Regions from separate parts of the Exiguobacterium sp. s91 genome, predicted to be linked through region 1. Evidence: a T-box and tRNA genes for the amino acid it is inferred to sense, from the RefSeq annotation. Region 1 holds a T-box; the other holds one or more tRNA genes.
The links. A T-box is a leader RNA that pairs with one kind of tRNA and senses whether it is charged. The one in region 1 lies ahead of alaS (alanine--tRNA ligase), so its partner is inferred to be a tRNA-Ala.
Positions count from the first base shown of each region.

Region 1 (3,504 bases):
GACATCAAGAACGAAGTCTTTGCCTTCGATTGTTCCTGTATCCGCGACTTCACCACCACTTTCAGCGTAGAACGGTGTGATGTCGAGAATGACTTGTGCTTCTTCACCAGCAGCGACTTCTGTGACTCGTTCTCCATCATGCACTAAAGCGATGATTTTCGCATCCGCCTTAAGGTCGGTATAGCCGACGAACGTACTTTTATCTTTTAGCGTCGAGAGGACTTCCGATTGCTGTTGCATCGAACCACTCTCTTCACGCGCTGCACGTGCCCGCTGACGTTGTGCATCCATCGCTAGTTTGAAGCCTTCTTCATCAACAGACATCTGATGATCTTCCGCATACTCGATTGTCAATTCGAGTGGGAAACCATACGTGTCATACAGACGGAACGCATCTTCGCCACTGATAACATGCTCACCGTTCGCCTTAGACGTCTGAGCGACTGTGTTCAAGATTGCAAGACCGTCATGAAGTGTCTCATGGAAACGTTCTTCTTCGTTTTTGATGACACGTTTGATGAAGTCTGCTTTTTCTGGAACTTGTGGGTAGAAGTCGACCATGACATTCCCGACCGTATCGACGAGTTCATACATGAACGGACGTTCGATTCCAAGCATCTTCGCATAACGAACCGCACGGCGTAGTAAACGACGAAGGACATATCCGCGTCCTTCATTCGAAGGAAGCGCACCATCACCGATCGCGAATGATACGGTACGGATGTGGTCTGCGATGACTTTGAATGCTACATCGAGTTTCGAATCATCACGGTAGATTTTACCGCTGATCTCTTCTGTTTTGTGAATGATCGGCATGAACAGATCCGTATCGAAGTTCGTCGGCACGTCCTGCATGACACATGCCATCCGCTCAAGTCCCATTCCTGTATCGATGTTTTTACGCGGAAGTTCCGTGTAGTTGCCGTGTCCATCGTGGTTATACTGACTGAAAACGATATTCCAGATCTCGAGATAGCGTTCGTTTTCGCCACCTGGGTAGAGTTCTGAATCGTTCGGATCGTCTCCAAAAGCAGGTCCACGGTCGAAGAAGATTTCCGTGTTCGGACCAGATGGACCTTCACCGATTTCCCAGAAGTTATCTTCAAGTGGAATGATCCGCTCAGCCGGTACACCGAGTTCAAACCAGATTTGACGCGCTGCGTCATCTTCCGGGTGAATCGTGACCGAGAGACGTTCCGGGTCAAGACCGTACCAGTCATCACTCGTCAAGAGTTCCCAGCCCCATTTGATCGCATCTTCACGGAAGTAATCACCGACAGAGAAGTTTCCGAGCATCTCGAAGAACGTATGGTGACGTGCTGTTTTCCCGACGTTTTCGATATCGTTCGTCCGGATTGATTTTTGTGCGTTGACGATACGTGGATTATCAGGAATGACACGACCATCGAAATACTTCTTGAGTGTCGCAACCCCTGAGTTGATCCACAAGAGCGATGGATCCTCGACCGGTACGAGTGAAGCACTCGGTTCGATCGCATGCCCTTTGCTTTGGAAGAAATCAAGATACATCTGACGGATTTGTGCACCCGTTAATGGTTTTAGAGCTTTCATGAACAGTTACCCCCATTGGTTTTATTTGGACGCAAAAAAGCGATGCCTTCATCCCTGAAAAGGGACGAAAGCATCGCTTCCGTGGTACCACCCTCGTTCGTAAGCAATCCATTGCCTACCTCGAACATCTGATAACGGGGATGACCCGCAGGTGTTTACACCCGACTCCGGAAGGAGCTTCAAAGGGACTCGAGAAAGTGATTGCAGCAGACTCACTTCTCTCTGGACTCGAGTTTTCCTTTTACTTATCTTCCATCAACGTGTTACGTCCATTCATCTATCGTGATTATTACCTATCGCACAGCATCCGTCAAGTCTTTGTCACCCCACCGAGTCGTTCAATCAATCGTGTTCGGCGCCGAGGCTCCTCTTCTTGCGACGCTTTATGAAACGCTCGTGGGTCGCCGAACAATAATAAACTCGACTTCGCACGGGTGACCGCCGTATAAATCAAGTTTCGGGAATGCTTGAATGCTCCCGTGAAATAGACCGGCATCAAGACGATCGGAAACTCGGACCCTTGTGCCTTGTGAATCGTAATCGCGTAGGCATGCGTGAATTGATCCCAGTCACTCCGGTTGTACTCGACTTCCGTCTGGTCGAAGCGGGCGATGATCTTATCCACCTTGTCGACGTTTTCTTTGGCGAAGAAGATATTGACGATTTCGCCGATATCTCCGTTATAGACGTTCTCTTCCGCATTGTTGACGAGCTGAAGAATCTTATCCCCGGTCCGGTAAATCCGCGTCCCTTGTTTGACTTCGCGTTTCTTTGGTTCTTCCGGATTGTAGACGCGTTGCAAGGCGACATTCAGTTCGTCGATTCCGACCTGACCACGGTAAGTCGGTGCCAGAACCTGAACATCGAATTTCGAATACCCTTTTGCAAGTGCTTTTTCCGCGAAGGCTGAGATGCCGCGTAACGTCTCTTGCGGGGACGCGGTGTAAAAGCGACGATCCGCAAGTGGTGATAACAAATCAGCTGACGTCGTCCGGTTCTTCAAATCGTGCGCGAGCCGTAAAATCGAAGAATCTTCCGCTTGGCGATGGACGACGTTCAAACGAACGACGGGAATCCCTTCCGTATCCATCAAGTCTGCCAGTACTTGCCCTGGACCAACGGATGGTAACTGATCGCGGTCACCGACGAACAAGATTTTCATACCGTTCGGCACAGCACGGAGCAGACTCGATAACAAGTAGATATCAATCATCGATGACTCATCGATGATCAGTACTTTCCCCGTAATCGGCTGATCTTCATTTAGTTGAAAGTTCGTTCCGTCATACTTCAACAGACGATGAATCGTCATCGCTGGGACGTCCGTTGCTTCCGACAATCGTTTAGCGGCGCGTCCGGTCGGTGCAACAAGGACGTACGGATAGACATCTCCCGTCTTGACACGACTTTTCTCAAGCGGCCAATCATGAATTTCTTGCAGGGCATGTAAAATCCCCTTGATGACGGTCGTCTTACCGGTACCGGGTCCACCAGTCAGAACCATCAGCGGTGCTTTGACCGCTAACTCGATCGCTTCCCGCTGTTGCGCCGCATATTCCATGCCAAACTGTTCTTCGAGATGCCCGATTGCTTCAAGGATCGTCGCGACATCGACTTCCTGTTCGGCACCGTTCGCCATGACGCGCGCCAGTTCCTTTGCCGCTCGGACTTCGGCATAAAAGATTGTCGGTAAATACAAACAGCCTTCTTCGAGCTTGACCTTATCTTCAGCGAGCAACAGTTCAATCGCTTGTTCTAGCCGTTCCCCTGGGTCTTCACCAAGCAAACGGGGTGCCCGCTGCAATAGTGAGTCGACCGTCGCAAAGGCGTGTCCCTCTCCTGCTTCTTGTTCTAATATGTGCATGATCGAAGCAGCGACGCGCTCCGGGTGTAATCCGATGAGTCCAAGATGTGATGCGATATGATCGGCTG
Region 1 covers NZ_JACSMZ010000001.1:730,531-734,034, reverse strand. The annotation lists gene alaS (alanine--tRNA ligase) at 1-1,572, opposite strand, end outside; T-box leader at 1,630-1,840, opposite strand; gene recD2 (SF1B family DNA helicase RecD2) at 1,883-3,504, opposite strand, start outside.

Region 2 (3,504 bases), 720 kb from region 1:
TGTTTCGGACATGAAAGAACAAATCGAAGCGAATCAGGTCGATGTTGCCATCTTGACGGTTCCATCGCAGTTCGCACAGTCAGTAGCGGATGAGTTAGTCGAGTATGGTGTGACAGGCATCCTGAACTTTACGCCAGCGCGGTTGAACGTGCCAGCGAGCGTCCGGGTCCATCACATCGATTTATCGATCGAGTTGCAGTCGTTAGTTTATTTCATGAAGCATTATTCGCAATCAGCTGAAGGAGTGAAATCATAATGGAAAACCTTATCCCGCTCACACTAGGTATCGGACCAGCGAGCATCGGATTAATCGCGGTCGTCGCGTTGATCATCTTCGGACCGAAGAAGTTACCAGAATTCGGACGCGCTGCGGGTCAGACATTGAAAGAGTTCAAGAATGCCACGAACGGCATCATGGACGACGATAAAAAGGACGAACCGAAAGAGAAGTGATTGAATCATGACGGTTGATCAAGAGCAAAGCATGACGTCGCACCTTGACGAACTGCGCAAGCGGATCGTCTGGTCGCTTATCATCGTCGTCGTCCTGTTCGCTGTCGCATTTCCGCTCGTCCGACCGCTCGTTCGCTTCTTGCAAGCGGACTTAAAAGAGCTCGGCATCGGTTTGAATGCCTTCAACGTCGCCGATCCTTTAATGTTGTATTTGAATCTTGCGTTCATCATTGCGCTGATTTTAGCGTCACCGTTCTGGATGTATCAACTCTGGGCATTCGTCCGACCAGGACTTTATGACAAGGAGCAAAAAGCGACATTGACGTATATTCCGGTCATCTTCTTTCTATTTTTGGCTGGCGTAGCCTTCTCGTATTTCTGGTTGCTTCCCTTCTTGCTTGAAGTCTCAACAGATCTCGGGAAAGAGCTCGGAATCGAACAAGTCATTGGAGTCGAGAACTACTTCAGTTTCTTAATCCGATTGACGATGCCGTTCGGTCTTCTGTTCCAATTGCCGGTCGTGACGATGTTCCTGACGCGTCTTGGTCTCGTGACGCCATATTTCATGCGAAAGAATCGGAAATATGCGTACTTTGTGCTGTTCGTCGTTGCGGCATTGATCGCACCGCCGGATGTGACGTCACACTTGATGATCTCGGTGCCATTGTTCGTTCTCTATGAGATCAGCATCTTGATTTCTGCGCGGACGTACAAAAAGGTCTTGATCCTCGAGCAACAGGCAGAGCTTGAACGACAGGCGGACTTGATGCGTGAATTGAATAAATGAATCGTGAATTCCTTCCGACGATTTTGGAAGGGATTCTTTTTTATGAAAGCGTTCTTTTTATATTGATAAAGCAGTTAGTGATGCGTATACTAAAGATAATTCATGGGGGCTTAGCTCAGCTGGGAGAGCGTTTGGCTGGCAGCCAAAAGGTCGTCGGTTCGATCCCGATAGTCTCCACCAATACCAAATATCTAACTCCTCGAAGCGTCGAGGAGTTTTTATTTTACTCCCAGTTAAATTCCTTACAAATATAAAATGTCATGTAAAACAAATAAATTAAAAAAATAGACAAATATAAATTGTTTATTTCCATTAAATTCATTAAACTAAATATACAGAATTTTCGTTTAACTGTTTTATCAGTAGTACTACTATGGTTTTACAGAAAAGGGGAAAACGAACGCATGAAGAAGAAGATTGCACTTATGGCAGCCGTCTTAATGACGTCTTCCAATCTAGTCAGTGCGCAAGGTGCACTGTCGTCGCAAGACAAAGCAACGGGTCAAAAACCGCAAGCGCTCTCGCTGAAGAAATCGGGGCAAGAGAAGAACTACAAACAATCGGATAAAGTCCGTGTCGTCATCGAGATGGAAGAGAAGCCGGCGATTCAAATCGCCCAGGCTCAAAACAAGCGGTATAGCACATTGAGCAATGCCGAAAAAGAGTCGATCAAAGATCGCCTCGTCAGCGTCCAAAAATCGGTCAAGTCAGCCATCGCTAAAAAATCAATTCCCGTTACATATAAGGAGAGCTTCACGACCGTCATCAACGGATTCAGTGGTGAAGTTAAGTTCGGCGACATCGAAGACATTAAAAAACTCAACGGAGTCAAGAGCGTACATATCGCCCATGAATACGCGCGTCCGGAAGTTGCTAAAGGTGCAAAGCCAGACATGCTGTACAGCAAGGACATGGTCAATGCGAAGGAAACATGGCAGGACTATGGTTTTAAAGGGGAAGGAACAATCGTTGCCGTCATCGATACGGGAATCGATCCATCGCATAAGGACATGGTCTTGAGCCCTGAGACGAAGATCGATTTGACTTCTTCGAAAGTCGATAGTGCGAAAGAAACAAAAGGTTTAAAAGGAAAATACTTCACGGAAAAAGTACCGTACGGCTATAACTATGCCGATCACGATAGCGAAATCCGTGATTTAGGTGCGGGCGCATCGATGCACGGGATGCACGTCGCGGGTACGGTCGGAGCAAACGGCGATGAAGCAAACGGCGGCATCAAAGGGGTCGCTCCGGAAACACAACTCCTCGCGATGAAAGTCTTCGGAAACGATCCAGGAATGCCATCGACATTCAGCGATATCTACATTAAAGCGATCGATGATGCGATTGCACTCGGAGCCGATGTCATCAACATGAGTCTCGGATCGACGGCATCGTTCGTCAATGCAGATGATCCAGAACAACGTGCAATCGTCAACGCGATGAACAACGGTATCTTGTGTGCGATTTCTGCTGGTAACTCGGCATTCGCAGGTCATGGTGCAGGTAACCCGTACACAGCGAACCCGGATATCGGTGTCGTCGGTGCCCCAGGTTTAACGAGCCAAGCACTCCAAGTCGCATCACTCGAAAATACGAAATTGACACTCGAAGGCATGGCGCTGACGATTGACGGTCAGGATGCTGGTTATTTGGCATACCAAAAACAAGATTCACCGAATCCGATTGCTGTCTTCGATAAAGAGAAGAAGGATGTCGTCTATGTCGGTGACGGTCAAGCTTCGAACTACGAAGGCAAAGACGTCAAAGGGAAAGTCGTCTTCGTCGTGCGTAACGGTGGTTTCAACTACGGTATGATCCAAGCAGAAGCTGAGAAGCAAGGGGCAGCAGGTGTCATCGTCCGCGGTCGAGTCGATCATGGGGATTACGTCAGCATGGCGCTCAACAATCCGACGATTCCACTCGTCACGCTTAGCATCGCAGACGGAAACGATCTTGAAGCAAAAGCAAAAGAGGGCAAGGCAATCGCTGTCACGTTCGACGGAAAAGCAGTCTCAGCCGATAACCCGGTCGCAGGACAAATGTCTGACTTCACGTCTTGGGGTGTCACACCAAGCCTTGACTTCAAGCCAGAAATCACGGCACCAGGTGGAAAAATCTACTCAACGCTCAACGATAATGAGTATGGTGTCATGAGTGGAACATCGATGGCGGCACCACACGTTGCTGGTGGAACGGCACTCGTCATGCAACGGATCGCGAAGGACTTTAAAGTCGATGGTGCGACACGCGTTAAGCTCGCG
Region 2 covers NZ_JACSMZ010000001.1:10,169-13,672, forward strand. The annotation lists gene KNQ06_RS00085 (redox-sensing transcriptional repressor Rex) at 1-256, shown strand, start outside; gene KNQ06_RS00090 (twin-arginine translocase TatA/TatE family subunit) at 256-453, shown strand; gene tatC (twin-arginine translocase subunit TatC) at 461-1,240, shown strand; tRNA gene KNQ06_RS00100 (tRNA-Ala) at 1,345-1,420, shown strand; gene KNQ06_RS00105 (S8 family serine peptidase) at 1,645-3,504, shown strand, end outside.
Region 2: it has a tRNA-Ala gene. The T-box ahead of alaS (alanine--tRNA ligase) is inferred to sense a tRNA for this amino acid. The anticodon was not compared.